3 regions of the Clostridium sp. JNZ X4-2 genome follow, and region 1 is predicted to be linked to each of the others. Evidence: riboswitches for the same ligand, from Rfam matches in the RefSeq annotation. Region 1 holds a riboswitch; each other region holds the start of a gene.
The links. Region 1 has a riboswitch for S-adenosylmethionine ahead of ACYUJ6_RS03745 (homocysteine S-methyltransferase family protein). Riboswitches for the same ligand answer to the same signal wherever they lie in the genome.

Region 2: linked by a shared signal. The riboswitch ahead of metK (methionine adenosyltransferase) and the one ahead of ACYUJ6_RS03745 (homocysteine S-methyltransferase family protein) in region 1 are both predicted to bind S-adenosylmethionine.
Region 3: linked by a shared signal. The riboswitch ahead of ACYUJ6_RS10715 (amino acid permease) and the one ahead of ACYUJ6_RS03745 (homocysteine S-methyltransferase family protein) in region 1 are both predicted to bind S-adenosylmethionine.

Annotation. Positions count from the first base shown of each region.
Region 1 is NZ_CM142685.1:789,324-799,740, reverse strand. It holds gene ACYUJ6_RS03755 (ABC transporter substrate-binding protein) at 1-47, opposite strand, end outside; gene ACYUJ6_RS03750 (beta/alpha barrel domain-containing protein) at 216-905, opposite strand; gene ACYUJ6_RS03745 (homocysteine S-methyltransferase family protein) at 1,014-3,428, opposite strand; SAM riboswitch class I at 3,825-3,927, opposite strand; SAM riboswitch class I at 4,070-4,185, shown strand; gene ACYUJ6_RS03740 (hypothetical protein) at 4,163-4,291, shown strand; gene ACYUJ6_RS03735 (O-acetylhomoserine aminocarboxypropyltransferase/cysteine synthase family protein) at 4,304-5,587, shown strand; gene ACYUJ6_RS03730 (isocitrate dehydrogenase (NAD(+))) at 5,674-6,684, opposite strand; gene ACYUJ6_RS03725 (aconitate hydratase) at 6,712-8,652, opposite strand; gene ACYUJ6_RS03720 (2-isopropylmalate synthase) at 8,676-10,037, opposite strand.
Region 2 is NZ_CM142685.1:3,238,230-3,248,646, reverse strand. It holds gene yyaC (spore protease YyaC) at 1-487, opposite strand, end outside; tRNA gene ACYUJ6_RS15625 (tRNA-Thr) at 760-835, shown strand; tRNA gene ACYUJ6_RS15620 (tRNA-Tyr) at 841-925, shown strand; tRNA gene ACYUJ6_RS15615 (tRNA-Val) at 934-1,009, shown strand; tRNA gene ACYUJ6_RS15610 (tRNA-Thr) at 1,026-1,101, shown strand; tRNA gene ACYUJ6_RS15605 (tRNA-Tyr) at 1,107-1,191, shown strand; SAM riboswitch class I at 1,262-1,366, shown strand; gene metK (methionine adenosyltransferase) at 1,438-2,613, shown strand; gene recD2 (SF1B family DNA helicase RecD2) at 2,728-4,965, shown strand; gene ACYUJ6_RS15590 (hypothetical protein) at 4,949-5,971, shown strand; gene ACYUJ6_RS15585 (ComF family protein) at 5,977-6,624, shown strand; gene ACYUJ6_RS15580 (SDR family NAD(P)-dependent oxidoreductase) at 7,190-7,963, shown strand; gene ACYUJ6_RS15575 (alpha/beta-type small acid-soluble spore protein) at 8,172-8,366, shown strand; gene hpf (ribosome hibernation-promoting factor, HPF/YfiA family) at 8,664-9,191, shown strand; gene secA (preprotein translocase subunit SecA) at 9,362-10,417, shown strand, end outside.
Region 3 is NZ_CM142685.1:2,236,302-2,246,718, forward strand. It holds gene metK (methionine adenosyltransferase) at 1-348, opposite strand, end outside; gene ACYUJ6_RS10715 (amino acid permease) at 417-1,787, opposite strand; SAM riboswitch class I at 1,858-1,966, opposite strand; SAM riboswitch class I at 2,047-2,155, opposite strand; gene ACYUJ6_RS10720 (PLP-dependent cysteine synthase family protein) at 2,279-3,193, opposite strand; gene ACYUJ6_RS10725 (3-oxoacid CoA-transferase subunit B) at 3,629-4,294, opposite strand; gene ACYUJ6_RS10730 (CoA transferase subunit A) at 4,338-5,045, opposite strand; gene ACYUJ6_RS10735 (S-ribosylhomocysteine lyase) at 5,262-5,741, opposite strand; gene ACYUJ6_RS10740 (cation diffusion facilitator family transporter) at 5,830-6,702, opposite strand; gene ACYUJ6_RS10745 (ketopantoate reductase family protein) at 6,722-7,651, opposite strand; gene ACYUJ6_RS10750 (AAA family ATPase) at 7,736-10,417, opposite strand, start outside.

The DNA of each region.
Region 1 (10,417 bases):
CAAATAGTTGCCAAGGCTATAACCATCAATTTTTTTAATTTCTTCATTTCTCTCTCCTCTTTTCAAATAATTAATACTTTAACTCCTTAGGTTAAGCATATAATAATTATACATATATTATTATAATTATGCAATACTTTTTTTATTTTTTTTAGACAACTTAAAAGTTGCATTTATATTAAAATAATATTTTTTTAATATAAATGCAACCTTTATCAAGCCTTTCTATATCGTTCCATTGTTTCCTTAAATAATTCCGCAGTTGAAGGTGGTGTATATGAAATGGCATTGGCACCTGCCCGTATAGTATCTCTAATACTCTCTTCATTTTTCCCGCCTGTAGCTATTATGGGAAATTCACTATACTCTTTTCTTATTTTTCTCACTAAATCTGCACTATTTTTACCTGCAGACACATTTAATATTGAAGCTCCCGCTTCTATTCTCTTCTCGATATCATCTCTTTCCGACACCACCGTAACTATAATTGGAATATCAATGGCATCTCTCACAGCTCCTATGATTTCATTGGATGTAGGGCTGTTCACCACTACCCCCATTGCTCCAGTAAATTCAGCATTCAAGGCCAGGTTTATAACCCTCTTCCCCATAGTAAGTCCTCCTCCTACACCGCAAAATATAGGTACATCAGAAGCAGTAACCAATGCCTCCGTTATAACTGATTGTGGTGTAAATGGATATACCGCTAAAATTGCATCTGCATTTATATTTTTTATAACCGCTATATCAGTAGTAAATGCCAAGGATTTTATTCTTTTGCCAAAAACCTTTATTCCACTAGCTTCTCTCATTACAACAGGGAGATTTATCATATGATCTCTAAGTGTTCCTCTTATTTCCGGTACATACTTTACAATTTTTTCATTAATAATTTTCTCGCTCATCTTTTATCTCCTCAAACCAGTTTATTATTTTTCTTACATATATTTTACATTAATTTGAGGGAATATTCTATAAAAATTTTTGGAAGCCTCAATTTAATACATATCTTTTCAATCAGAAAATATCTTTTCTGCTATTTTAACAGCTTCTCTGGCGTCCTTTGCATAATAATCCGCCCCTATCATATCTGCATAATTTTGATTTAATACTGCCCCGCCTACCATGATTTTACAGGTCAGTTTATTTTCCCGTACAGCATCTATGGTTTTTTTCATGTTGATTACAGTAGTTGTCATAAGCGCACTTAATCCAAGTAATTTTATATTATTTTTTCTTACTGCATCTACTATTTTATCCATATCCACATCCCTGCCCAAATCTATGACTTCAAATCCATAATTCTCCAAAAGAACCTTGACTATATTTTTTCCTATATCATGTATATCTCCCTTTACTGTAGCCAGTGCTATTTTTCCCTTTTCTATATTTTTTTCACCATTTTTTAATATGTTTTTCTTTATTATTTCAAAGGACCTTTTAACAGCCTCTGCAGATTGTATAAGCTGGGGCAGAAATATATCTCCCTCTTCATACTGCCTGCCTACTTCATCCAAGGCAGGGATTATATAAAAATTAACTATGTCCTCTTCCTTTTCACTTTTTAATAGCAGGGATGTTATTTCCACAGCCTGGTCTTCCATTCCCTCAATAATTGCAGTATTTAATTTTTTTTCATTATTTTTATCTTTTTTTCCCACTTCAGGTAGAATATTATCTCCCCATTTCGCCCTTTCACTCCTGGATTTATCTCTATATTTTGTTATGTAATTTTTCCCATCCCAGTCTATATTTGTTAAAACCTCAAAAGCTGATATAATATCCTTCACGCCTTGATCCTGTGTATTTATTATAGGCAGATCAAGACCTGCATTAAGTGCCAGTGCAAGAAAAGTTCTATTTAATATACACCTTCTGGGAAGTCCATAGGATATATTGCTTACTCCCAGAATAGTTTTTACTCCAAATTTTTCTTTCACAAGTTTTACAGCTTTTATGGTTTCCATAACTTCTTTTTGTTGTGCAGATGCAGTGAGTGTAAGACAGTCAACTATTATATCTTTTTTACTAATTCCATAGCAGGCCGCAGTTTTAATTATCTTTTCCGCAATTTTAACCCTGCCTTCTGCACTATCCGGTATTCCTTCTTCATCTATAGTAAGTGCTACCACACATCCCCCATATTTTTTCACTATGGGAAATACCTCTTCCATTGATTTTTTTCTTCCATTAACCGAATTTATTATAGGCTTTCCATTATATATCCTGGCTCCAGCTTCTAAAACCCTTGAATTAGGACTATCTATATCAACAGGCAATTGTACCGCCTGTTGTACTGCCTTTACTGCCTTTTCCATCATCTTAATTTCATCAATTTCAGGAAGCCCTACATTTAGCCCCAATATATGAGCTCCTTCGCTCTTTTGAGCTATGGCTTCTTTCTTTATATAATTGACCTTACCCTCTCTTAATTCTTTTTTATAGGCCTCCTGACCTGTAGGATTTATCCTCTCTCCAATAATTCTTATTTCATTTCCCAGAAAAACAGTATCAGTAGATGAACAAACTGCAGTATAATTTTTTTTCTCCACTTCCCTAGGAAGTACATCCTTCAGCTGGCCTATAATTGTCTTTATAAATTCCGGATTTGTACCACAGCATCCCCCCAAAATCCTGACCCCTTTTTTAGCCATAATCAGTATATTTTTTGAAAACTCTTCAGGGGTTATATCATAAATTGTATTTTTTCCGTCATATCTGGGCAAACCTGCATTAGGCTGTACCATGACAGGTATAGATGCATATTTTAATATTTCATCTACAATACCTTGAAGTTCTGCTGGACCCAGTGAACAGTTTACTCCAAGAGCATCCACTCCTAAAGCTTCAAGCGTAAACACCATGGTTTTAGGATCTGTTCCCATAAGTGTTCTGCCATCCTTTTGAAAGGTCATTGTACAAAATATCGGCAGGGAGCTGTTTTCCTTTGCTGCAAGAACAGCTGCTTTTGCCTCATATAAATCAGACATAGTTTCTATTAAAATTATATCCGCTCCGGCTTTTTCACCTATAATGACTTGTTTTTTAAACAAATTATATGCACTCTGAAAGCTCAAGCTTCCTGTAGGTTCCATAATTTGTCCAGTAGGTCCTATATCAAGAGCTACCAATTTATCTCCAGCTTCCTCCTTTGCAATTTTTACTCCAGCTGTAATAACATCTTTTATAGTATAACTGGAAAAATTGTATTTAAGTTCATTGGCTCCAAAAGTATTGGCTGTTATAATATGCGACCCTGCTTCTAGATATTGTCTATGTATTTTTTTTATTGCTTCAGGATTTGTCACATTAAACACTTCTGGCAGCTGACCCACTTGAAGTCCATATTTTTGAAGCATTGTCCCCATAGCTCCATCAAAAAAAATAAATTTTTTATCAAACTTATTTAACAAACTTTTAAAACTCATTTATTTCACCCTTTCTCAAATACAATTTACATTATCACTATATTTCAGCAGCTGTTAAAATTGTATAAACATTAGCTGATTTAAGCTCTCTATTATATATTTTTAGATTTGAATTTAATTTATCTCTCTTTATATAATATATATAAATTAATATATATACAAATTTTTTTCAGTACATTCTGATACTGCTTAATCAGTTGTACTTTTATAAAAATATATAAAAAAGCTGCCTTTCACAAGAAAAGCAACTTTCAATTTCATAAAAAGTTAATCTTTTCTTATCTTTCAGAATTCACTCTGCAACATATTCACCTCAATGCTAAAATTTTCCAAAATAATAGTACAAAGCATCTATATTACAGACAACAAGCTTTAATGTCCAGAAAAAAATTTTTCTATTCAACAATTAGAGCTTTTATTCTGCAGGAATTGACACCGATACATAATTGCCGGTTGTCGGATTTCATAGGGCCTGTCCCTCCATCTCTCTTGATAAGAATATTTTAATATTAATACTTTAAATAGAAATTGTCAATATTTCTGTAATTTTATTTTTTTATTCATGATTTTAAATTTTTTTCATTTTTCTATTGACAAGTCACTCTGTTATCTGTTATCATTTTCTCAATCGAATACGGAACTTCTTATCCAGAGCGGCTGAGGGACTGGCCCTATGATGCCCGGCAACCTGAATGATCATTTTCATTCAACGGTGCTAATTCCAGCAGGTGTATATGTATAACCTGAAAGATGAGGAGCATGAAGAAAAGTCTTCTTGTATCTCACCTGCAAGAAGACTTTTTATTTTGCCAAATTATATAGAAGTTTCGTCCAGAATATTTAATATATCAAAAGAAATATGAGGAGGAGTAAAAATGAGTGAAGAAAGAAAATTAAGTTTTGAGACATTACAGGTACATGCAGGTCAGGTACCTGATCCAACTACAGGAGCAAGGGCAGTGCCAATTTATCAAACAACGTCCTTTGTTTTTAAAGATGCAGATGAAGCTGCTGACTTTTTCCAGCTTAAAAAGCCAGGAAATGTTTATGCAAGAATAATGAATCCTACAGAAGATGTGTTTGAGCAGAGGGTGGCAGCTCTTGAGGGAGGCAGTGCCGGACTTGCTACTGCGTCAGGGCTTGCAGCAATATTATATTCTATATTAAACGTAGCAAGTGCAGGAGATAATATAGTTTCCGCCAGCACACTTTATGGTGGCACATATGAATTATTTTCAGTAACTTTAAAGAAGTTGGGAATTGATGTAACATTCGTAGATCCTGATGATCCTGAAAATATCAGAAAAGCAATTACAGGTAAAACAAAGGCAGTTTATGCTGAAACCATAGGAAATCCAAGGATAAATGTTTTGGATATAGAAGCTGTGGCAAACATAGCTCATGAAAATAAAATACCTCTTATTATAGATAATACTTTTGGAACGCCATACCTTGTAAGACCTATAGAATACGGAGCAGATGTAGTTGTCCATTCTGCAACTAAATTTATAGGCGGGCATGGAACTACAATAGGTGGAATTATAGTAGACGGAGGAAAATTTGACTGGAGAGCCAGCGGTAAATTCCCTGATTTCACCACACCTGACGAGAGTTATAACGGATTGGTATATGCAGATCAAGGTCCTGTAGCCTTTGCTATAAAAGCCAGAGTACAGCTTTTGAGAAATACAGGAGCAACATTGAGCCCACAGAGTGCATTTTACTTTCTATTGGGATTGGAATCACTTTCACTTAGAGTAGAAAGGCATGTGGAAAATACAAGAAAAGTAGTTGAATTCTTAAGCAAGCATCCGAAAGTTTCATGGATAAACTATCCTGAACTAGAAGGGAGTCCATACAGAGAACTGGCTAAAAAATACCTTCCAAAAGGAGCAGGTTCCATATTTACCTTTGGAATAAAAGGTGGACTTGAGGCTGGAAAGAAATTTATAAACAGTGTTAAATTGTTCTCACTGCTTGCAAATGTGGCAGATGCAAAATCACTTGTAATCCACCCTGCAAGTACAACACATGCAGAGTTAAATGAAGAACAGCAAAAGGCTGCTGGAGTAACTCCGGATCTTATAAGACTTTCAATAGGTGTGGAAAATATTGATGATATCATATACGATTTAGATCAAGCTCTTGCCAAAGCTTAATATTATATGAAATAAGTTTTTATCATGATATAAGTTTTTCTCCCAAAATTTATATACCCACCAGTTTGTAAAGCTGGTGGGTTTTTCTATATAATATATTTCAATTTTGAAATTATGGCCTGTGTGAATTCATCTGTAGTTGAATTTCCGCCTAAATCAGGAGTAAAATGCTTTCCTTCATTTAATACAATTTCAACTGACCTCTCAATTCTATCTGCCGCTTTTCTTTCATCCAGATATTTCAGCATCATAGCTGATGATAAAATAATAGCTGTAGGATTTGCCTTATTCTTTCCTGCAATATCCGGTGCCGAACCGTGAGCCGGCTCAAAAATCGCCGCTTCTTCTCCTATATTGGCTCCGGGAACCAATCCCAGTCCACCTACCAGTCCAGAAGCCATATCCGATAATATGTCTCCATATAAATTAGGCATTACAAGTACATCATATTTCTCAGGATTCAATACCAGCTTCATACTCATTGCATCTACTATTACATTTTCAAATTCTATACTATTATAATCCTTTGCCACTTCCTTTGCAGTTCTTAAAAAAAGTCCATCCGACAATTTCATTATATTTGCCTTATGCACGGCAGTGACTTTCTTTCTCCCATTGTTAACTGCATATTCAAAAGCTGCCTTCACTATTTTTCTGCTGGCATTTTTAGATATTACTTTTATGCTCTCTGCTATTTCATCATTTATCATATGCTCTATTCCAGCATAAAGATCCTCTGTGTTTTCCCTAAATATAACCAAATCAACATTTTCATATCTGGATTTTACCCCTGCATAACTTTTTATCGGTCTAACATTGGCATATAGGTTTAAACTCTTTCTCAAAGTTACATTTACACTTCTGAACCCTTTTCCCACCGGTGTGGTTATGGGCCCTTTTAACGCCACTTTATTTTCTTTTATACTTTCAATAACTGTGTCCGGAAGAGGGGTTCCATATTTATTTATAAATGCTGATCCAGCCTCCACTACCACCCAATCTATATCTACTCCACTGGCATTTACAACTTTTCTTGCCGCTTCACTGACTTCTGGCCCTATCCCGTCTCCTGGAATAAGAGTTACTCTGTGCTTCATAAAATTTACCTCAAATCTTTTGAATTTTTATTCAGTATCTTTCTTTACCCAATTTAATAGCCCACCATATTTTATCATATTTCTCTGTCTAAGAGTAGCATCAAATAACATATTATACTCTTCACCTTTTGTTTTATTTTTTACAACAATTATATTGTTCTCAACTTGTTTTAACATATTTTCCATTTTCAATTCATCCATGATTTCTATGCCTTCATAATCTTCAGGATTTTCAAATACCAAGGGCAATATTCCATTGTTTATAAGATTCTCCCTGTGAATTCTTGCAAATGACTTGGCAAATACCGCCTTTATACCTAAATAAAGCGGAACAAGTGCTGCATGTTCTCTGCTAGAACCTTGTCCATAGTTATCTCCCGCTATTATAAATCCTCCGGAGTTTTCCCTTGCCTTCCTGGGAAAATCCTCATCACAGGGAATCAAGCAGTAATCGGATAAATAATGTATGTTGGATCTATAAGGCAAAAGCTTTGAATTAGAAGGCATTATATGATCCGTTGTTATATTATCCCCAACCTTTGTGAGTGCCCTTCCTTCCACAATATCTGCCAGAGGTTTTGCCTTAGGAAAAGGTTTTATATTAGGGCCTCTTACTACCTGAATCTTTTTTTGTGCAATTTCAGATTTTATTATCATATTATCATCTACTAAAAATTTAGAGGGCATTTCTATTTCTGAAGGTGTTCCTAATTTCCTGGGATCCGTAATATACCCCGTCAGTGCAGAAGCTGCTGCAATTTCAGGACTTGCCAAATATATTTTAGCGGATTTTGTACCTGATCTTCCCTCAAAATTTCTATTAAAGGTTCTAATAGACACAGCATTGGTAGCTGGAGACTGCCCCATGCCTATGCAGGGTCCACAGGCACTTTCAAGTATTCTGGCACCTGCTTCTATCATAAGCGCCAATGATCCATTTTTAGATAGCATGGTTAAAACCTGCCTTGATCCTGGAGATATAGTAAGTGATACATTTTCATCTACAATTTTCCCCTTTAGAATATTCGCCACCTTCATCATATCCATATAAGAAGAATTAGTACAGCTTCCTATACACACCTGATTTACTTTTACACCTTCCAGTTCTGAAACAGAAACAACTTTGTCAGGACTATGTGGACATGCTACCATGGGTTCAAGCAGAGATAAATCTATTTCCATTTCATCATCATAAAGTGCATCCTCATCTGGTTGAATATAAGAAAAATCTTTCTCTCTTCCCTGAGCCTTCAAAAATTCATGTACTACATCATCACTGGGAAATATGGATGTGGTAGCACCCAGTTCCGCTCCCATATTTGTTATAGTAGATCTTTCAGGTACGGACAGTGTTTTAACCCCCTCTCCTGTATACTCAAAAATTCTCCCCACTCCACCTTTAACTGTAAGCCTCTTCAGCATTTCCAAAATTATATCTTTTGCGCTGACCCATGAGTTCAATTTTCCTTTCAAGTTAACTTTAAATATACGGGGCATATTTATATAATATTCTTTTCCCCCCATAGCTACTGCCACATCCAATCCACCTGCACCAATGGCAAGCATACCGATTCCTCCACCTGTAGGAGTATGGCTGTCAGATCCCAGGAGAGTATCTCCTGGAACCCCGAATCTTTCTAGGTTTACCTGATGGCATATTCCATTTCCCGGTCTTGAAAAATATATTCCATGCTTTTTGGCTACAGTTTGAATATAAAGGTGATCATCTGCATTTTCAGGTCCAGATTGTAATATATTATGATCTACATAAGCCACGGATCTTTTTGTTTTAACCTTATCTATTCCAAGTGTTTCAAATTGAAGATAAGCCATGGTTCCAGTAGAATCCTGAGTTAGAGTCCTATCTATTCTTATTGCTATTTCTTTTCCTGGTATCATTTCACCTTTAACCATATGGCTTTTTATTATTTTTTGTGCTACATTCAATCCCAAATCTCTATCCTCCATTTCCGTACCTATAATTTTCCTGCCTAACTAGCTCTTTCTTCTTTTTTTTTCGTAACTTCTGGAATTAACTTGCTCACCAGTAATTCCAACTCATTATTTCCTATGATGGTAGTCCTTCCAATCTTATACTGTTCATCCACCCATAATTTTATTTCATTAATTCTCTTATCCTTCTTATCAACTTTTTCATCATCTTTTAATCTATAGTAAGTATTGATCCAGGCTGCAATTCCAGCATGTCCTGAATACTGATTTACAGCTATAACAATTGGTTTACCCAAAATCTTATTTGTATCAAAGGCATTATAGATTTCTTCGTCCTTTAGTATTCCATCTGCATGTATTCCCGCTCTAGTTGCATTAAATTCTTTTCCCACAAAAGGAGTTCTTGTAGGAACATTATATTTTATTTCTCTCTTAAAATATTCCGTCAATTCTGTTATGACATGAAGATTCATGTTCTTGGTGTTTCCTTTTAACTGGGCATATTCAAATACCATTGCCTCCAGAGGACAGTTACCTGTTCTTTCTCCGATTCCTAAAAATGAAGTATTAACTGAATCTGCTCCATATAACCAAGCTGTTGTAGAATTATTTACTACATTATAAAAATCATTATGACCATGCCATTCTATACAATTAGAGGGTACTCCACAAATATTTCTAAGACCATATATAAGTTTCTGAACACTTCTTGGAAGCTCCACACCACTGTAAGATACTCCTAATCCCAAAGTATCACAAACTCTTATCTTTACAGGAATATTTGCCTGATTTGACAATTCCATTAATTTATTTACAAAAGGTACTACAAATCCATAAAAATCAGCTCTTGTAATATCCTCTAAATGGCATCTGGGGTGAATCCCATTGTTTAAGACTTCCGTTACCACATCCAAATACATATCCATAGCTTCCTGTCTGGTCATGTTAAGCTTCTTGAATATATGGTAATCCGAACAGGACATAAGCATTCCGGTTTCCCTTATTCCCATTTCTTTCACCAATTTGAAGTCTTCCTTATTAGCCCTTATCCATGAAGTAACTTCAGGAAACTTATAACCTCTTTCCATACATATCTGAGCAGCTTTTCTATCCTTTTCAGCATATAAAAAAAATTCCGTTTGTTTTATTATACCAGAATCATTGTCCAACTGGTGAAGATAATCAAAAATTTTTATTATCTGTTTAGTGGTATAAGGCGGCATTGATTGTTGTCCATCTCTAAAGGTAGTATCTGTAATGTATATTTCCTCCGGTAAATCCATGGGTAATTGTATTTTATCAAAATTTATTTTTGGGATTTCATCATAAGGAAATATATCCTTATAAAGATTGGGATTGGAAACATTATTTAATTTATAATTTGTGGGGCGTTTTTTCATCTAAATCATCTCCCTGGTTTAAAATATTGGATCTATAATTTTAAATGGACTTTTGAATTATTTCCATTCAATTATTTCATATGTAATTTCTATCTTGATAGATTATTTTAAAGTTCTATTTAATAATCACAGTTTATTCAGCCTATTTAAAAATAAATATATTTATATTGTAACACTTTCATTTGTTGTTAGCAAATAAATATTTCCTATTGCTGCAATAGTTGAATTAAATCCTTCATTATATGCAATTAATCCATTAAATAGGATTTTTTATTATATGCATTGGCTTTATATTTGACTTTGTTATTATTATGATGCTTGAAAATATGATTTTACACCTTATATGTAAATATTTACACTATAAAGTCAAATTGCTTATT
Region 2 (10,417 bases), 1.1 Mb from region 1:
GTATTACTTCAGCCATATTTAAAATTAGATTCAAACGTATATTGCTGGTATTGCTGAATATATCCTCATTGCCATTTGAATCAACTATGCCTATTATTGAGGAGTCTCCTACATTGGGAAGAGATTTTCCCACTCCTTTGCCGGGATGAACAGGAAAGTCTCTTGCCTGTATTTCTCCAATGGTTTTGGAATCTCCTAAACAGGCATCAATACCTATAATGTTGCTATGGGGATGAAGCAATTTTATTTCATTTAGTCTACTTTCAATGTTTAAAGCATGTATGGGCTCTGAAATTGTACCATAAACCGGCAGGGGAAAGTGCTTGCACTTTAGCAGGGTACCTACTAAAGGGCCAAGACAGTCCCCTATATATCTATCTGTACCTATACATACGATGATGGTATCCTTGTTGATGTGATCTTTTAAAAAATAGGCTAAATCGTAATATGCCAGTGGATTCTTATAGTTGGATTTTACTTTATTCAATATATTTCACCTTCTTTATGTGTATGCAGTGCCTATGGATAGTATCCAAAGAGAATACTATATATAATTTATATGATGGAATTATGTAAATTATTATGTCTAAATCACAGGTATGTGATTTCTGAAGGAATAACGAGATACATGAAGAAATAAACATTTAACATTAGATTTTAATGTAATATGAAATTTGAAAATAATTGCACAAAAATGTATACTAAACTACGTTAAACGCCTTTATGTTCTATTTTAGTGTACTTATATGAAATAAATAAGCTGGCATAGCTCAGCAGGTAGAGCAACTGACTTGTAATCAGTAGGTCGTGGGTTCGAAGCCTACTGCCAGCACCAAATGTGGAGGAATTCCCGAGTGGCCAAAGGGGGCAGACTGTAAATCTGTTGTCAGTGACTTCGATGGTTCGAATCCATCTTCCTCCACCAAATATTGGGGGCGCATAGCTCAGCTGGGAGAGCATCTGCCTTACAAGCAGAGGGTCACAGGTTCGAGCCCTGTTGTGCCCACCACATTATAACAAAATAAGCTGGCATAGCTCAGCAGGTAGAGCAACTGACTTGTAATCAGTAGGTCGTGGGTTCGAAGCCTACTGCCAGCACCAAATGCGGAGGAATTCCCGAGTGGCCAAAGGGGGCAGACTGTAAATCTGTTGTCAGTGACTTCGATGGTTCGAATCCATCTTCCTCCACCATAAAAAGCACTGTTAGGGTGTTTTTTATTTTATTAAAATTTTTATAATTGTTGTAAATCAATAATATAGACTCTTATCCAGAGAGGCGGAGGGAAAAAGGCCCGATGAAACCCGGCAACCAGTAGAAGTTTTGCCAAGGTGCCAATTCCTGCAAGTTAATTTTGCAAGATAAGAGAGCAGTTAATTATTTAACCTCTTCTTATTTGAAGAGGTTTTTATTTTTTATACAGTATGGAGGTATTGAAAATGAAAAAATTATTTACGTCTGAGTCAGTTACAGAAGGTCATCCAGATAAAATGTGCGATCAAATTTCAGATGCAATTCTGGATGCCATATTAAAACAAGACCCGTATGGAAGAGTAGCATGTGAAACTGCTACTACTACAGGTATGATTTTGGTTATGGGAGAGATATCAACTAAATGCTATGTAGATATTTCTAAAATAGTTAGGAAAACTGTAAAGGAAATAGGATACACCAGAGCCAAATATGGATTTGATTGTGATACCTGCTCAGTGCTGAGCTCAATTGATGAACAATCATCAGATATAGCTATGGGAGTCAATCAATCCCTGGAAGCCAAAAAAGGACAGATGGAGGAAACAGATGCCATAGGAGCAGGAGATCAAGGTATGATGTTTGGATTTGCCACTAATGAAACTCCGGAATATATGCCTATGCCCATAAGTTTGGCTCATAAGCTGGCAAAAAGACTGGCACAGGTTAGAAAGGATGGAACTTTAAGGTACTTGAGACCAGACGGAAAAACTCAGGTGACTATAGAATATGATGATAATAAACCCATTAGAGTTGATACTATAGTTGTATCTGCACAGCATGATGAACTGGTAACTAAAGAACAAATTGAAAGTGATATAATTGAACATGTTATAAAGCCTGTTGTGTCACAGAAGTTTCTGGATGAAAATACCAAATACTTCATAAATCCAACAGGTAGATTTGTAGTTGGCGGACCTCAGGGAGACTCTGGTCTTACAGGAAGAAAGATAATAGTGGACACCTATGGCGGATATGGAAGACATGGTGGTGGAGCATTTTCAGGGAAGGATCCAACCAAGGTGGATAGATCAGCTGCTTATGCTGCAAGATGGGTGGCAAAAAATCTGGTAGCTGCTGGTGTTGCAGATAAGTTGGAAATACAGCTTGCATATGCTATAGGTGTGGCAAAACCCGTATCTATAACTATTGATACTTTCAACACTGGAAAAGTATCAGAAGAGAAAATAGTTAATATAGTAGAGAAGGTATTTGATTTAAGACCAGCTGTTATAATAAGGGACTTGGATTTGAGAAGGCCAATATACAGACAGGTTGCAGCTTATGGGCATTTTGGAAGAACCGATATAGATTTACCCTGGGAAAAATTGAATAAGGTTGATGATATAAAAAAATATATCTAGAATTGTAGAAGCTCTGTATGTAAATTTACAGAGCTTTTTTTAAGCTAAACTTATGTGCTATAATTATATTCAAAGATATAGATTTTATATGTTTGTTAAAGTGGGAGAGAGCTTATGCAGGATTTACAGGGAATTGTAGAAGATATAATATTTCAAAATAAAGACAATGGATATGTAGTTGCTAAGATGAAAAAAAAAGAAGATACAGTAACTATAGTGGGATGCATACCTTATATAACAGAAGGACAAAACTTGAAGGTTTTAGGAGAATGGGTATTACATCCTCACTTCGGGCGCCAGTTTAAGGTCCAGGTTTGTGAAGAAATAGTACCTGATACTGCTATGGGTATAGAAAGGTATTTATCCTCGGGAATTATATCTGGTATAGGACCTGTTACTGCCAGAAAAATAGTTAAAAAATTTGGAGAAGATACTCTTCATGTGCTGGATGACAACATAAACAGACTGAGGGAAATAGAAGGTATAGGAGAAAAAAAGATAGCTTTAATAGCAGAATCTTATTCCAGACAAAATGAAATAAGAAATGTAATGATATTTTTACAAACTTATGGAGTGACTCCAAACCAATGTGTAAAAATACACAAAAAATTTGGAGCTGATTCAATACGCAAAGTAAAAGAAAACCCATATATCCTTACGGAAGAAATAGGAGGCATAGGATTCAAAACAGCGGACAGAATAGCAAGGAGCCTTGGAATAGAAAGAAACTCCCCCTTTAGAATACAAAGTGGAATAAGATATGTGGTAAATCAGTTCTGCACTTTGGGGAATACTTATATGCCCATAGATAAACTTATTAAAGAAGGAGAAGGCATACTTGGAGTAACTAAAGCGGAGTTAGAAGAAAATATATATGAAAACTCTATAAATGGGAAGATAAAGCTGGAGCAATATGATGACAATCTCTGTGTATTTCCAATGACATATTATTATTGTGAATTAAGTGTAACCAAAAAAATTTTAACCCTTGCTTTCAGTGATTACAAGGACATAGGTTTTGATGTGGATGAAGAAATTAAAAATTTTGAAGACAAAAATCATATTGAATTTGCACCTTCTCAGAAAGATGCTATTAGGGGAGCAGTAAAAAATGGTGTAGAAATAATAACAGGTGGGCCAGGCACAGGCAAAACCACCATAATCAATTGTATAATTCAATTATTTGAAAAGGCAAATTACAAGGTACTTATGGGAGCGCCTACTGGCAGGGCGGCCAAAAGAATGTCAGAAGCTACTGAAAGAGAAGCAAAAACCATACATAGATTACTGGAGATGGGGGTGGAGAATGATAAAGAAGCCATGTTTTTCTCAAGAGGAGAGGAATCACCCCTTCAATGTGATGTGGTAATTATAGATGAAGCTTCCATGATAGATATAATGCTTATGAATAATTTATTAAGGGCCATTTCAGTTGGGACCAGACTTATAATAGTAGGAGATGCACAGCAGCTTCCTTCAGTGGGACCGGGAAATGTACTCCGGGATTTTATAGATAGTAATTGTATTAAAGTAGTTAGGTTGAAGGAAATATTTAGGCAGTCAAAAGAAAGCATGATTATAGTAAATGCCCATAAGATAAATTCAGGAGAAATGCCTATCTTGAATAAAAGACTCAAGGATTTTTATTTTATAAGGTGTAAAAAACCTTCAGATATATTGGATACAGTGATAAGCCTGATTAACAGAAGATTGCCAAACTTCAATAAAAACTGGAACAAAATGCAGCACATTCAAATATTATCTCCAATGAGAAAAGGTATTTTGGGAGTGTCCAATTTAAATGCTGAACTTCAGGAGGTTTTGAATCCTAAAATCCCTGAAAAAAAGGAGAAAAAGATTGGAAATACTATTTTTAGATTAGGTGACAAGGTAATGCAGATTAAAAATGATTATACTTTAAAGTGGACCGAAATTTCAGAAGAAAACTCAGAAGAAGGCATGGGAATTTTTAATGGAGATTTTGGATGCATTGACCATATAGATGAAGAAAAAAATACAGTAACGGTTGTATTTGATGAAGGCAGGAGGGTTGTTTACGATAACATGCATTTAGATGAACTGGATTTGTCCTATGCAATAACCATACATAAAAGTCAAGGAAGTGAATTTCCGGTAATTATTTTACCTGTATTTATGGGTCCGCCTTTACTTATGAACAGAAACTTATTGTATACAGCTATAACCAGAGCAAAGCAGATGGTAGTATTGGTAGGAGATTTGAAAGCCTTGAATTTTATGATAAATAATAATAAAAGCTTTGAAAGATATTCATTATTAAAACACAGAATAATGGATATAATGGAGAGTGAAACAAATGTTGTTGTGGAATAAGATGAATTTTATTCATAAGATTAAGGAAATAGAAAAAGAAATAGTGAAATGGGATAGCATTGGAGAAAAATTTTTAAATGTTATTTCTGTCCCATACAATTCCTCTAAGGTTTTTATGGACATTATTATCACATATATTAAACAAAATAGAAATGTAATTTATATTACAGACGAAAATCCTGATAACATTGACATAATAAAAAATATAAAGAAATATACAAGTTTTAGAAATTATGCTTACTTAAGAAATGCAGAAAATAATGTGAATTGTATATTTAAAATATGCAGCTTTCAAAATGCTTTAAGATTAAAAGAAAAGTTTCAGCTGGTTATATACGATGATATAAATAGTTTTTCTATGTATAACAGTTATGAAATAATTTACTTAGTTGACAGATTAATCTATAAGCAGAGCAAGGTAATTGTATATTCAATACAAAATATACTTAAGAATAGAAGGGAATTGTTTTTTCCCATTGCAGAAGAAGGTCCTATAGTAGAGCCTAGAACTATACTTACCAGATTTGACATGAATAAAGATATACCATTTGTAGTATATGACTACTTGAAGTGGTCCTTAAGTCAGGGAAGAAAGGCCATAATATATGTGCCGGATGGACTTAAAGTGGAAAATGTCTATTCCTATATTCATAAGTATTGCAAGAATTTTTGTAAAAGTATTATATATTTTGTAGAGGAAGAATCTAATAAGAAATCTATAAATAAATTCTTACAGGTAAAGAATTCAATATTAATAACTGACAGTTTTCAACAAATCCTATCTAATGGAAAGAATTCAGATATAATGGTGTACTTTGCTGATAATACAAATCTCAACTATAAAAAATTTGTTTATTTATGTGGAAATATGAGAAGAGGTGAAAAAAATGTAAAGGGAGAGGTTATACTGGTGGCAAATTTGGAAACGGAAGATATGGAAAAGGCCAGAAGTATAACTAGAAACTTTAACAGAGAAGCATGGGATATGGGTTTATTGAGAAGTTAGAGTTTTTGTTGGACTGTGTATTGGAGTTGGTATATTGTGGTGATGGAAAATGCGTATTGTGTAAAAAAGATATATATGATGATGAAAACATATGCAAAATGTGTAAAGACAATATAAGAATTTGCAGGGACAGTTTTCAAATTGGAAATTATGATCGTGAATTCATCTGCTACAGCAGTGCATATTATTCAGGTGCTATGATGGAACTTGTAATAAAATTGAAATATAAAAATTCTTTTAGATCTGGAGATATTATAGCTTCATATATGAAAGATACTATCTACAACAGCAATATAGCTTTTGATATTTTAACTTATGTTCCTATGACAAAGAAATCTCTTAAAAAAAGGGGATACAACCAAAGTGAATACCTGGCAAGGACTCTGGGAAAATATGTTGGTAAACCTGTTGTATGCTGTTTGACCAAAACCAGGGATACTAAAGATCAAATAGGATTGAGCAGGGAGGATAGATGGAACAATATACAGGGAAGCTTTAAAGTTCATGATAATTATCATATTAAAAATAAGAAAATTTTATTGATAGACGATGTTATAACTACTGGTGCTACGGCTTTTTACTGTAGTGAGGAACTCTTGAAAAATGGAGCAAAAAAAATTAATATATTGACTGGAGCAAAAAGTAGGGTATAATTTTAATAGTCAAGCTAGGTTTGTGGTTGAAAGTCGATGCCAGTCGCAGGCGAAACGATCCACGTAAGTTAAATAAAATGTTTAATGAGCATGGTGCGGCTTAGAAGTAAGTCCTGCCGTAAGAATACGAGAGGGTTAGTAGTGAGAGGATAATTCCGGGTAGTGAAAATTCCAGCAGGCGAGTGTGGGGTCAAAGACCAGGTCAGCTGGCTTGACATTGCACCAATGGTGCGTCATGGCAGCTCATAAAGGGCTGCTATGTTTTCTTTTGAAAATAAAAAATTCCGACCTATTCCCGACCTAGAAAAATTGAAACACACTAAATTATGTCTTAGATACGGCAAGTTTATGATTTCCTAATAGCAAAGATGCAGTGGGAAAAATTAAAATTAAAAATGTAAATAACATATCAGTAGATTATTTTATAATAGCTATAGTTTCCGGGTTTATGTTAATAATAATGAATAATGACTTTAATATCAAATTGTGTTTTTTATGAAAAAATAATTAATCTGCAAAAAATTTTAAGACCGCAAAAATATGCTAAAACCATAAGGAGGGGAAAATGGGTATTGCTATAATAACTGGAGCTTCAAGTGGATTAGGCAGGGAGTTTGTTCGGCAAATTGCCTCTAAAGAAAAATATGTTAGTGAAATCTGGGTGATTGCAAGGCGAAAACAACGTCTTGAGGAATTGGCTAGCAAGGTTGACGTTCCAATTGTAGTTTTCCCTCTTGATCTTACCAGGAGAGAAAATATTGATGGCTTCATAGAATATTTGAAAATCCGAAAACCTCAGGTAAATATTTTAGTAAATGCAGCGGGATTTGGTAAGATAGGAAATTATAATGATATAAGCCGCCTGGACAGCGATAATATGATAGATTTAAATTGTCGTGCTGCTGTGGACATGACTATAGCTGTATTGCCATACATGAAAAAGAAAAGCCGTATTCTTGAAATTTGTTCAACGTCTGCTTTTCAGCCTTTTCAATACCTGAATGTATATGCTGCTACAAAGGCATTCCTCTATAGATATAGCAGGGCTCTTAGATTAGAATTGCTGCCAAGAGGTATACACGTAACAGCAGTTTGTCCTTACTGGATTAAGGACACTGAATTTATTTCCAAAGCAAAATATAATGGAGATGGAAAAGAAATAAAGAATTTTATATTTGCAAGTAAGGCAGAAAATGTAGTGAGTAGTGCACTTAATGACAGCAGAATAGGACTTCCAGTATCCACTCCGGGACCAATATGTTTTATTCATCGAATAGCAGCTAAATTTATTCCACATGAGATTATGATGCTTATATGGGAGTTAATAAGAAAATTATAGAGGATCAAAAAAACAGGATGGTGATTGTGTAGAAAACACAGAGACAAGTGAGCAGATGGAATTTGTGGAAGAAGTTGATGGTAATAAAGCATGATTTTAAGTTCTAAATATTTACAAAAGCTCACTTAATTACCGGGAATAATTTTTGTAGTAAAGTACAAACTGTAATTGTAAGCAGTAAAGTTTACTATAAAAAGGAGTGAGTATTATGGCATACAGTAATAAACCAGTGGTTCCACAGGCTAAAGAAGCACTGAATCAATTTAAGATGGAATCAGCAAAAGAAGTTGGAGTAAATTTAAAAAATGGATACAATGGGGATTTAACTTCTAGAGAAGCTGGTTCAATAGGTGGAAATATGGTTAAAAAAATGATTGAAGCATATGAGCAAAATTTGAAGTAGTAGATAATATATTGAAAAACCTGTACTTTTAATTTATAAGGTACAGGTTTTTTTATGTGAATTTTTAATGGACAGTTGCTTATCTATTTCATGTTTTCACGGATGAATACGGTGTCACTATAGAAATGTTTAAATAGAGGCACTGGAACTATTCTATTAAGAATGGAAAAAGGTGTAAATCAGTGACTATTGTAATTTATACCAAGTAGTATTACAATAATATTAATAAATATAAAGTAATTTAACCCTGAACATATTTAATTTGTTTGGGACAACAATAAGGAAGGGGCTGAAAATATGAAAATAACTGTAACTGGAAAGAATATTGTGATAACTGATGCATTGAAAAATGTTGTGAGGAAAAAACTATCTAGGCTTGATAAGTATTTCAACCCTGATGTAGAGGCTCATGCTACATTAAGTGTACAAAAAAATAGGCAGAAAATTGAAGTCACAATTCCTTTTGCAGGAGTTATACTAAGAGGAGAAGAAGAAAATGAGGATATGTATGCTTCAATAGATTTGGTTTTAGATAAGTTAGAAGGACAGATACGTAAACAGAAAACAAAACTTTTAAGGAGAAACAATTCTAAATCTTTAAAATTCCAATTCATACAAAATGATGTGGAAGAGGATAATGAAGAACATAAAATAGTAAGAACTAAGAGATTTGCAGTGAAACCTATGTCATCAGAAGAGGCAGTTCTTCAAATGGAGCTCTTGGGTCATAGCTTTTTCGTATACAGGGATGCTGAAAATGGAGAAGTAAATGTGGTTTATAGAAGACGGGATGGAAATTACGGGTTAATAGAACCTGAATTTTAATTAGCAGCGTAGAGGAAGCAAATGCTTCCTCTTTTTATACTTTAAAATACAGCTTATATTATTAAGCTAAAGTAAACTATTACCCATATGAGTTGAATAGCTAATAATTAGATGATATAATTTATAATGCATGAATTTTTATAAAATTTAACGTGGTGAGGATGAAAAAAATGAAACTTTTTCAAAAAATATTTGGATCATACAGTGAGCGAGAAGTAAAAAGAGTTATCCCTATAGCAGATAAAATAGATAGCATGGATTTAATAATGAAGAAATTAACTAATGAGGAACTTAAAGCTAAAACAGCTGAATTTAAGGATAGAATTTCTAAAGGTGAGTCTTTGGATTCAATACTGCCTGAAGCTTTTGCAGTTGTTAGAGAAGCAGGATATAGGAATATAGGTTTAAAACAGTATAAAGAGCAGTTAATAGGTGGAATAGTGCTGCATCAAGGAAGGATATCGGAGATGAAAACTGGTGAAGGTAAAACATTGGTTGCCACTGCACCAGCTTATTTAAATGCCCTTACAGGTAAAGGCGTGCATATAATTACAGTAAATGACTACCTTGCAAAAAGGGACAGAGATTCTATGGCACCAATATATGAAGCATTGGGCCTTAAAGTAGGTGTAATTTTACATGACATGGATCAGGCTCAGAGACAGGAAGCTTATAATTGTGATATAACCTATGGAACAAACAGTGAATTTGGTTTTGATTATTTGAGGGACAATATGGTTATATATAAAGAAGAAAGAGTTCAGAGAGGATTGAACTTTGCCATAGTGGATGAGGTTGACTCAATTTTAATTGATGAAGCAAGAACACCGCTTATTATTTCAGGAGAGGGCGAAAAGTCAACTGAATTCTATAATGTAGCAGACAGTTTTGCAAAATCCCTGCAAAAAGAGGATTACACTGTAGATGAAAAGGCAAATGCGGTAATACTTACGGATACAGGTGTAAAGAAAGCCGAAGATTTCTTCCATTTTGACAATTATGCAGATCCGGAAAATATGGAAATACAACATTACGTGGTTCAGTCCTTAAAGGCCAATTATATAATGAAGAGAGATAAGGACTACATGGTAAAAAACGGTGAAGTATTAATAGTAGATGAATTCACAGGAAGAATGATGGAGGGAAGAAGATATAGTGATGGACTTCATCAGGCTATAGAAGCCAAAGAGGGAGTCAAGGTTGAGAGGGAATCTAAAACTCTGGCC
Region 3 (10,417 bases), 1.4 Mb from region 1:
TTCTCCTCGTTTGGCCTCCAGAGATTCATTTACCCCCAGGGCAATATCTGAAGATTGTTCATCTATGGAGGTTATAACAGCACAATTGCTGGCATCAAACCCAAATCTGGAATTATTGTACCCTATATCGCTGATAGTTTGTCTAACTATTTTAGGTATATCCACATAAGCTTTAGTTGATATTTCACCTACTAAAAGCACTAATCCAGTATTTACAACTGTTTCACAAGCCACTCTTCCATACTTATCCTGTTCAATGACTGCATCTAGAACTGCATCAGATATTTGGTCGCAAATCTTATCAGGATGTCCTTCTGTTACTGATTCCGATGTAAATAATCTACTCACTTTAAACCCTCCAATTTATTTAAATATTTTTTATGCATAACTCTAATACGAACTTAAAATGAAATTTTTTAAGAGTCTCTTATCTTCTTACTGCAAAACAACTTATATAAAATTACAAGTGCCAGTACCCATACCGGTATGACATAAAGAGCCACCCTGGTGGCAGGTAAAAATCCCAATGAAACAACAATGGCCAACAGATATATTATAGTAATATAGGATGATATAGGACACAGCGGCATTTTAAATTTGATTTTCTCACCTGCTGCAGATTTTTCCTTTCGAAACTTCAGCTGGGTTATTAGAATGGTTCCCCAGGCAGTCAGAATAGCTATAGTTGTCACTGAAGAAATATATCCAAAAACCTTTCCTGGAACAAAATAATTCAATATTACAGCAATTACTGCTACTCCTGTGCTGAAAAGTATTCCTACATAGGGTACTCCGGATTTATTCACTTTACCAAATACCTTTGGTGCATTATTATTCAGAGCCAAACTATAAAGCATCCTGCCATCCACATACAGAGCACTATTCATACCTGAAAGAGCTGCCGTTAAAATAACAAAATTTATAACTGATGCAGCTGCAGGAATTCCAACTTTGGAAAATACAAGTACAAAAGGACTTCCATCTATTCCAATTTTGTTCCATGGATAAAGCGCCAGCATTACAGTAATAGACCCTACATAAAAAATAAGTATACGCCAAAACACATCGTTTATTGCCTTGGGTATTGATTTCTGAGGTTCTTCTGCTTCACCGGCAGTTATACCAATAAGTTCCACACCTCCAAAAGCAAAGGTTACAAAAACAAAACATAAAATAAATCCCTTAAATCCATTGGCAAAAAATCCACTATTATCCCATATATTAGACAATCCAACAGAATGTCCAGCATTATTAAATCCTAAAAATATAATCAATATTCCAAAAATAATCATGCATATGATAGCAACTACCTTTACAAGGGCAAACCAGAATTCAAACTCACCGTAAGCTTTAACACCAATTAAATTAATTGCAATCAGTATTAATAAAAATATTAGGGCAGTAAGCCATTTTGGAAATTCAGGCAGCCAAAACTGAATGTAAATTCCCATTGCTGTAAGTTCAGCCATAACAGTAGCTGTACATTGAAACCAATAAGTCCAGCCCGAAAAGAATCCTGCAAAAGGCCCCAGATAACGAGTTGCATAAGCACTAAATGATCCTGAATTAGGCTGGTCTACAGCTAATTCCCCCAATGCCCTCATAATCAAGAAAATAAATAAACCACCTATTAAGTAGGCTAAAATAATAGCAGGTCCACCTGTTTTAATAGCATCAGCAGATCCATAAAATAAGCCTACTCCTATAGCACCGCCAATAGCAATCATCTGTATATGACGATTCTTTAAATCCTTTTTTAATGGCTGTTGTTCTAAATTTTTGCTCATTTCATACCTCCATAAAAAACTAATATAAAAACTTCCTACTTGAGAAAACATAGGAAGTTACATTTTATGTTTCTCATCTTTCAGGACTTACCTGCTGGAATTAGCACCATTGATTATATAATGCATAATCAGGTTGCCGGGTATCATAGGGCCAGTCCCTCCACCTCTCTTGATAAGAACTATCATATTTAATTTTAAATTTGAAGTCAAAATAAAAAACTTCCTGCTGAGAAACCGCAGGAAGTTATATTTCCTCTGTTTCTCATCTTTCAGGTTTTCACCTGTTGGATTTAGCACCGTTGGGTATATAATACATACCAGGTTGCCGGGTATCATAGGGCCAATCCCTCCACCTCTCTTGATAAGAAATTTTATATTTTGATCTACAAACATCAAACTGATTATATTTACTATATAATTTTTAAGCTCTCTTGTCAATACATATTAAAATAATAATCTCAATATTGTCAGCATCATTTGTCAGTTATCCCTTAATCATACAAACTTTTACTGAAGTATCTGTCTCCCCTGTCCGGAAATACAGTAACTATATTACCTCTATCTATAGTTTCAGCCAGTTTTAATGCTGCCGAAAGAGCTGCTCCTGAGGAAGATCCCACTATTAATCCTTCTCTTCTTGCAAGTTCCCTAACTGCGGAAAAAGCTTCATCATCATTTACTTTTATAACTTTATCCACTAAGTCCAAATCCATAGTATCCGGCAGGAAATCATTCCCTATGCCTTCAATGGCATAACCGTGTTCTTCAGTACCTCCACCAAGAGTAGAACCTTCCGGATCAGCCAGTATAGCTTTTATATGGCTGTTCTTTTCCTTTAAATATTTTGCTATACCCGTAAAAGTTCCCCCGCTGCCTGCCCCGGCAACAAAATAATCTATTTTCCCCTTCAGCTGTTCATATATTTCAGGACCTGTTGTAATATAATGAGCCTTGGGATTATCTGCATTTTCAAATTGCCCCAATGATATGGAATTGGGTATTTCATTTAAAAGTTCCCTGGATTTTTCTATAGCTCCCCTCATTCCGCTTTCCTCAGGAGTATGAACTATTTCTGCCCCAAGTGCTTTCATAAGCACCTGCTTTTCTATTGAAAACTTTTCTGGAACTGCAAATATTACCTTATATCCTCTATTTAATGCTCCTAGTGCAATTCCAAGCCCAGTATTTCCAGCTGTAGCCTCTATTATTGTATATCCTTTCTTTAATTTTCCCCTTTTTTCAGCCTGCTTTATCATATAATCGCCAATTCTATCCTTTACACTGCCTCCTGGATTAAAATTTTCAAGCTTTGCATATATATTGACTCCATCTTTTAAATCAAATTTATTTATTTTTAGTATAGGTGTTTCTCCTATCATTTCTTTAATATCATCAAAAACTTTCATATAAGATTCCTCCATCTAATACTTGTTAAATTCATTTATTATTTTTCAAATTCCGGAATTTTGAAAAACAAAAAACCTTCTGCCTCTTTACAGAGGCAGAAGGTTACTTCCGCGGTTCCACTCTGTTTAATAATATAAATCGTAAAAATAACAAACAAAATACGATAAATAAAATAAAACTTTTATTGGTACAATCATACCTCAACATTTTAACGGTTGTATCCGCTGAAATCTACTTCAATTCAATTCAGTGCTCCAAGATGCACTTCAATTACTCTCCGCTAAAATTTCCTTGCACCTAATGGAAATTTTCTCTAAATAGCATCCTGTAATTTACTCTTCTTATCATTGCAATTTTTAATAACCTCATAATACTACATAAATATAATTTAATCAAGTATTATTTTGCATTTTAAATAATTTCAACTTTATATATTATAAAATATCACTGACCTTTAAATTCTCCGATATTATAAGTTCCGGCTCAGTATCTTTAACAACTTGCTCTACTGTAAGTCCTTGTGCTATTTCTTCCAGAAGCAGTCCCTCATCTGTAACCTTTATTACAGCTTCATCAGTAATAATTAAGTTCACTGCTTTAACTGCCGAAATAGGCATGGAACATTTTCTCTTGATTTTAGATGACCCATCTTTGGCTTTATGTGTCATGGCAACCACTACCTTTTTAGTACCTACCAGTATGTCCATAGCTCCTCCCACTCCAGGTATATATTTATCATTTCCACATGGCACTGCCCAATTGGCTATATTTCCTTCTGAATCTACCTCTAAAGCACCTAATATGGTTATATCTACATGTCCACCTCTTAAAATCAGAAAAGCTGTATCTAAATTAGCAATGGAACAACCGGGCAGTGCATTTATTGGTCCTCCGCTTGCACCGCAAAAAAATGGACTGTCCTCATTTTCTTTTACATCTGTTCCAAAATTCAAGACCCCGTTTTCAGACTGCAGCATAACATTTATTCCCTTTTCAATATAGTTGGCTGCTAAAGTTGGAATACCAAATCCAAGGTTTACTACCATTCCATCCTTTAATTCTCTGGCAGCTCTTTTTGCTATCTTATTTTTTATATTCATTTGAAATTCCCCCCCGCTTTTAAGTTGTCCAATTAAATATAGATTATTGTAGTCTACTCCATACCTTTCTCATCTTACTCTGACATTCTTCATAACTGTATCCTACACATATTGCATCATTAAAAATTCCCGGCGTTTGAACTATCTCCGGTTTGATTTCACCGGCTTCAACTATTTCTTCAACTTCCACAATAGTTATATCTGCCGCTGCTGCCATCAGCGGGCTGGCAGTAGGTGCACCGCTATAAACAAGATTTCCCATTTTATCTGCCTTTTGAGCTTTTATTATAGCTACATCTGCCTTTAAAGGAGTTTCCAATAAGTATTCCCTGCCATCTACTTCTATCTTCTTTTTACCTTTTTCAAGCAAGGTTCCCAGTCCTGTAGGTGTCAGCACTCCACCTAATCCAGCAGCAGCACACCTTATCTTCTCAATTAGGCTGCCCATAGGATAATACTCCACTTCTATTTTGTTATCCATATATTGTTTTACAGCAGTAGGATTGGTTCCTATATGAGAACCTATAAACTTTTTTACAAGCCCATGATCAAACAGCAGTCCTATATCAAATCCTCCTCCTGGAAAAGAATTTGTTGAACATATAAGTGTCAAATCACTTATATTAAGTTCTACCAATTTATCAACAGCCATCAATGGTGTATTGCTTCCAAGAAATCCCCCAATCATAATGGTTGAGCCATTTTTAACATATTTCTTTATTGCTTCCTCCATATCTAAAAATTGCGGCATATTATATTCCCCCTTATAAAATAAACAGCCCAAAATCAAACTAGTGTAATATGATTACACTATATTATTTTATTGTAAACGACTACTGCTTGTCAATATCTTATATCTGCTGATTTCTAAAATGAATCTTGTTTAGTTATAATAATTAACCTAAGATTAAAAAGTCACTTTTATCATAAAATATGATAAAAGCGACTTTTATTAATTATTTCCATATTAATTTGGATAATTCAGCCTTTCATCCGGGATATCTGTCAAAACTTCTTTGAGAAATTTATCTGCCCAGTATTTCGCCATAGGAAGATTCATGTCCAAATAATTTCCACAGTCTTTTGGATCAGCTCCAGGTATATCTCCTTGAAAATTTAATATGAACTTATACATCTCCACCAGCAAATCCACAATATCCTTTGACTCATAGTCTCCATGCAAAATCAGATAAAATCCCGTTCTGCACCCCATGGGTCCAAAATATACGGTTTTATCTCCATAAATACTGTGATTTCTCAAAAAAGTTGCTCCTAAATGCTCAATGGTATGAACTTCCGCTGTATTCATAACAGGTTCATCATTAGGGCTTGTCATTCTTATATCAAATGTGGTTAGAACTACCTCTCCATATTTATCTTTTCTGGAAACATAAACACCTGGTATCAGTTTTAAATGATTGACAGTGAAACTTGAAATTTTATCCATGTAATATCGCCTCCTGTAGCATTTATTATACATCATGTTCAACCTGTAATCAATTATTCAGTTTTACCCTAATGTCCGAATACAACAGCTATTTCAAAGCCGGCTCTACATGTATAATTGCATATTTTATTTTAAATTCACTGCTCAGCATGCTTTCTATCTTTTCCGTAATACTATGACTTTCAAGTACGGTCAATTTGGAGCTGACGCCTATTACGATATCAAGTAAAATGTTGTTTCCATGTACCCTGGCCTTTACATCCCTGACACTGTCTACGCCTTCAACTTGATTTATTTTTCCAATTATCTTATCCAGCTGCCTGCTGTCAAAACCATCAGTTAAACTTTGGGCGGACTCCTTGAAAATTCCCATTCCTGTTTTTATTATCAGTATTCCCACTATTACTGCTGCCAGTGGATCTATCCAGGGAAAACCAAACTGCGATGCTATAATTCCACAGGCAGCCCCAAGGCTGACCCAGGCATCTGAAAGATTGTCCTTTGCAGCAGCCATAAGTGCCATACTCTTAATTTTAACTGCCACTTTCCTGTTATACCTGTACACTACATATACCAATACAGTACATACAATGGAAACCAATGCAGATATCATATCCGGTGCCTTGGCCTTGAAAAATATAGTGGAGTACACTGCATTGTAAAAAACCTCTGCTCCTACAGCTATCATTATCAAAGAAGCAACCAGGGTAGATACCGTCTGTGCTCTCAAATGTCCATAGGCATGATCCTCATCGGCAGGTTTTCTGGATATTTTAAGTCCTATAACAATGGCTAGGGAAGCTATTATATCCGTGGAATTATTAATGCCATCCGCGAAAAGAGCTCTGGAGTGAAAAAAATATCCTATACTGAGCTTAAATAAAGATAAAAACACATATACTATAACATTTACCTTAGTTCTCTTTTCTGCAATTTTAAGATCTTTATAATCCTCTTCCATCTATTCTCTCCTATAAAACCTACATTTTTGAAGCATTGCTCCACTCCACTGCCTTTATTATATTTAAAAGTGTCCTGTTTACTGGAGTATCTACTCCATATTTTTCTCCCAGTCTGCATACAGTTCCTGCAAATATATCGACTTCAGTTTTTCTGCCATATTCAATATCCTGACACATTGAAGTATTGCTGCGGGGAGGCATGGAAGCAAGTACCTTATTCCATTTTTCAATATCCCCTCCGCTTAAATTTATGCCGATTTTTTTGGATAACCTTACCACTTCCCACATGGCAGATTCCATAAGCTCTTTCGCCGCGCCTACAAATTGAAATACTCCATAATTCTCTCTTACAACTGCTGAAGCCTGATTTATCCCCACATTGATCATAAATTTATACCACAGGGAGTGCATCATATCCTTTGGAATGCTGTAGGCTATATCTGCCCTGTCAAAAAGTTCTTTTATCCTCTGTACTTTTTCCGAGTAAATATTATTTGTTTTTTCGCCAAAAACTATATTTCCGTAACTGGAAAAGGAGATCTCATTGCCCTTTCGGTTTCCATCAATGGCAATACAGAGGGCATAGAGCATTTTATCCATTCCATATTTTTTCCCTATTATCTCTTCGCTGGTAATTCCATTCATAAGAGATATTATAATTGTATCTTTCCCAACTTGATTTTTCATATCCTCCACAGCCTGACAAAGTTGATATGACTTTACTGAAACAATAATCAAATCTGCCGGTTCTGTTTTTTCTTCCGGATCCACATATGTAAAGTCATATCTTTTTCCATTTATTATAAATCCATTTTTCTTATATCTTTCAGCCCTTTCTCCACCTGCTATGACTTTTAATCCTGCTGGATTCAAGTCATACAATTTACTGTCATATGCACATCCAATAGCCCCCATTCCTATGGCAGCTATATTTTTTATACTGTTCATAATGTATCCCCCTCCATTCAATATTTACTATATTACATTTACAATAATATAATAAATTATATATAAATAACAATATACTCTCGGTTAATTTATTTCTATTTTTACCCTGCTTCCTCCCATTCCTGCCTCAGCAGGAGATACTATAAGTTTTACCGGCATTCTTTCCTTGATAACTTCCAAATGGCTTATTATTCCTATTGATAATTTGTCATTATGAATTTTTTCCAGGGAATCCATAACTATTTCAAGTAAATTATCATCTAGAGTACCGAAACCTTCATCTAAGAAAAACAGTTCCAAAGGTGCTGTGCCCTTTAACTGTATTTGAGCAGATAGAGCCAGTGCCAAAGCTAAAGATGTCACAAAAGTTTCACCTCCTGACAATGTGGAAGCATCCCTCTTTTTCCCCCCATTTTTATAATCCCTGATAAAAAATCTTCCGTCCTCATCAACTTCTAATCCATAATTTTCACAGGTAATCTGCCTCAATTTTTTATCTGCTTCCAGGGATATATATTTCAATTGATTTCCAGCCACAAACTCCACAAATTTTTTACCTTTAAATAATTTTTCCAGATCATCTAAAAGTCCTAATTCATGTTCCATTTTTTCTTTTTTTTCTAAAAGAACCTTTAACTCTGATAACTTTATATTTATAGAATTTACCTCTTCATTTATTTTTATTTTAGCTTCATATAATTTATTCAATTCATTATTCTTTTCATTTTTATCCTGCTGCATTTGGATCCACTGGCCTTCTGTTAAAGTTTTACCCCCTGTATTTTTATAGAGATTTTCTATAGTGACATTTAACTTTACAAGAAAATCCTTATACTCCTGTATCTTTTCCCTTAGTTTATTCATATCAAGCCTGTTCATAAAAAACTTTTTAACTTCATATATGTCTTTAAATGGTTGCTCTTTCAGAGCTTTTTCCAGACTTTCCCTCTCTTTTAAATTTCTTTCGTTTAAATTGGCTAAGCTGCTATGGGCAGCTATTATCTTATTATTATATATATCATAGTCCTTCTCTATTTTCCTATTATTTTTTTCTGCTATTGCATATTCACTTTCTATCTTTTCTATGGAGTCAGATATCCCTTTATTAAGATCTTCTAAATCCACTATCTGCCCCACTTTATTTTTTATACTATTTTCTTTTTCACATATGTTTTTGTCTGTTTCCTGAAACTTTGCCTGTTTTTCACTTAATTTTTCTTTTAAATCTGTTACTCTGCTGTTAAGTTCTTCTTTTTCATTCCGTTTTATATCTAAATCATTTCTAAATTTTCTTATTTCACTTTCCAGCTTAATTCTTTCTTTTTCTTTATCATTTATTTCATTTGACCTGCTTTTAAAATTTTCTACTGATAGTTCAGCTTTTAATGACGACAATTGTTCTTCCATTATTTTCAGTTTTTCTTCCTCAGTGTTTAAATCTTGCTGCAATCTTATCAATCGAGACTTATTTTGCTCTTGTATAGTAATTTCTCTGCTGTAATCAATATCCATAGAAGTCTTTTCCTCTTTTAAAATTTTAATCTTTTTCTCCAGAATACTTTTTTTGTCGTTAAATTCAATTATATTGTATTTTAATTTATGAAATTCACACTGGAGAATACTTACTGAAATCTCTTTAAAGTCCTCTCCTAATTCTTTAATTTTTTTCTGAATTTCTTTTACATTTTTTTCTTCTGATAAAATATTTGTCTGTATCTTTATTATCTCTTCAGTTAATTTCCTGCTTTTATTTTCTTTTTGATTTAAATCAATTTCTAGTTTTTCTAAACTACTGGTGTCAATTATATTGAAGCTTTTCACACAATGATATGCCGAACCGCAAACAGGACATGAATCACCCTCCGACAGTGTATTTTTTAAAGTATTTGCCAAATCATCCCTTTTAAATTTTTCCACCTTTTCACTTACTTCCTTAATTTCACATTCCAAATCAGATTTTATGCCACACTTATTCTTCAATTCTTTTTTTAAATCTTGAACAATACCTTTGCTTTTATCTTCAGAATTTTTGTAATCTCTGTATCTATCACATTTACCTTTTACAGAAGATAAATTGGCTTGAAAAACAAGCAGGGTGTTTTCATCCCCAGGACACATTTCCAGCAGTTTATTCAATTTCCTCATATTATCGTCCAACAACTTTTTCTTTTCTTCAATATTTTTTAGTAAAATTTCCCCTCTGCCAGCTGCAGCTTTCATATTCATCTGACAAGTTTCTATATCTTTACACAGGCTATTTTTTTGAACCATAATATTCTCATAATTAATTAACATAATCATTCCTTTATTTATTTTTCTTTTATACTCTTCAGGTATTTTCAAAATTTCCATTGTCTCTTCTTTTTTCCTGATATTAACCAATAGCTCTTCAATATAATTTTTATCATTTATCATTTCATTATTTTTATTTTGTAAATTTTTCTTCAAATATTCAATATCTTTCTTCAGCAGCTTCTTTTCCTGCTGTAATCGGTTCAATATTATGCTTTCTTCAACAGCATCTGAAATTTTTTGTTGTTTTACCCTTAATTCCGGCAGTTCCTTATCTTTTTTATCCCTAATTTCATTTAGTATTATCCCTGTTTTATTTTTATTTTCTCTTATAACACCTATTTTATTATTTAAATTTAACAGTTCCTTTTTTATGGTCTTTATTTGATCAAGTGTATTTTCAAAGTTATCCATATAGGGTTTAATCTTTAATGCTCCTTCAGCCAAACTAACCTTTTTTTCCCATTCATTTAT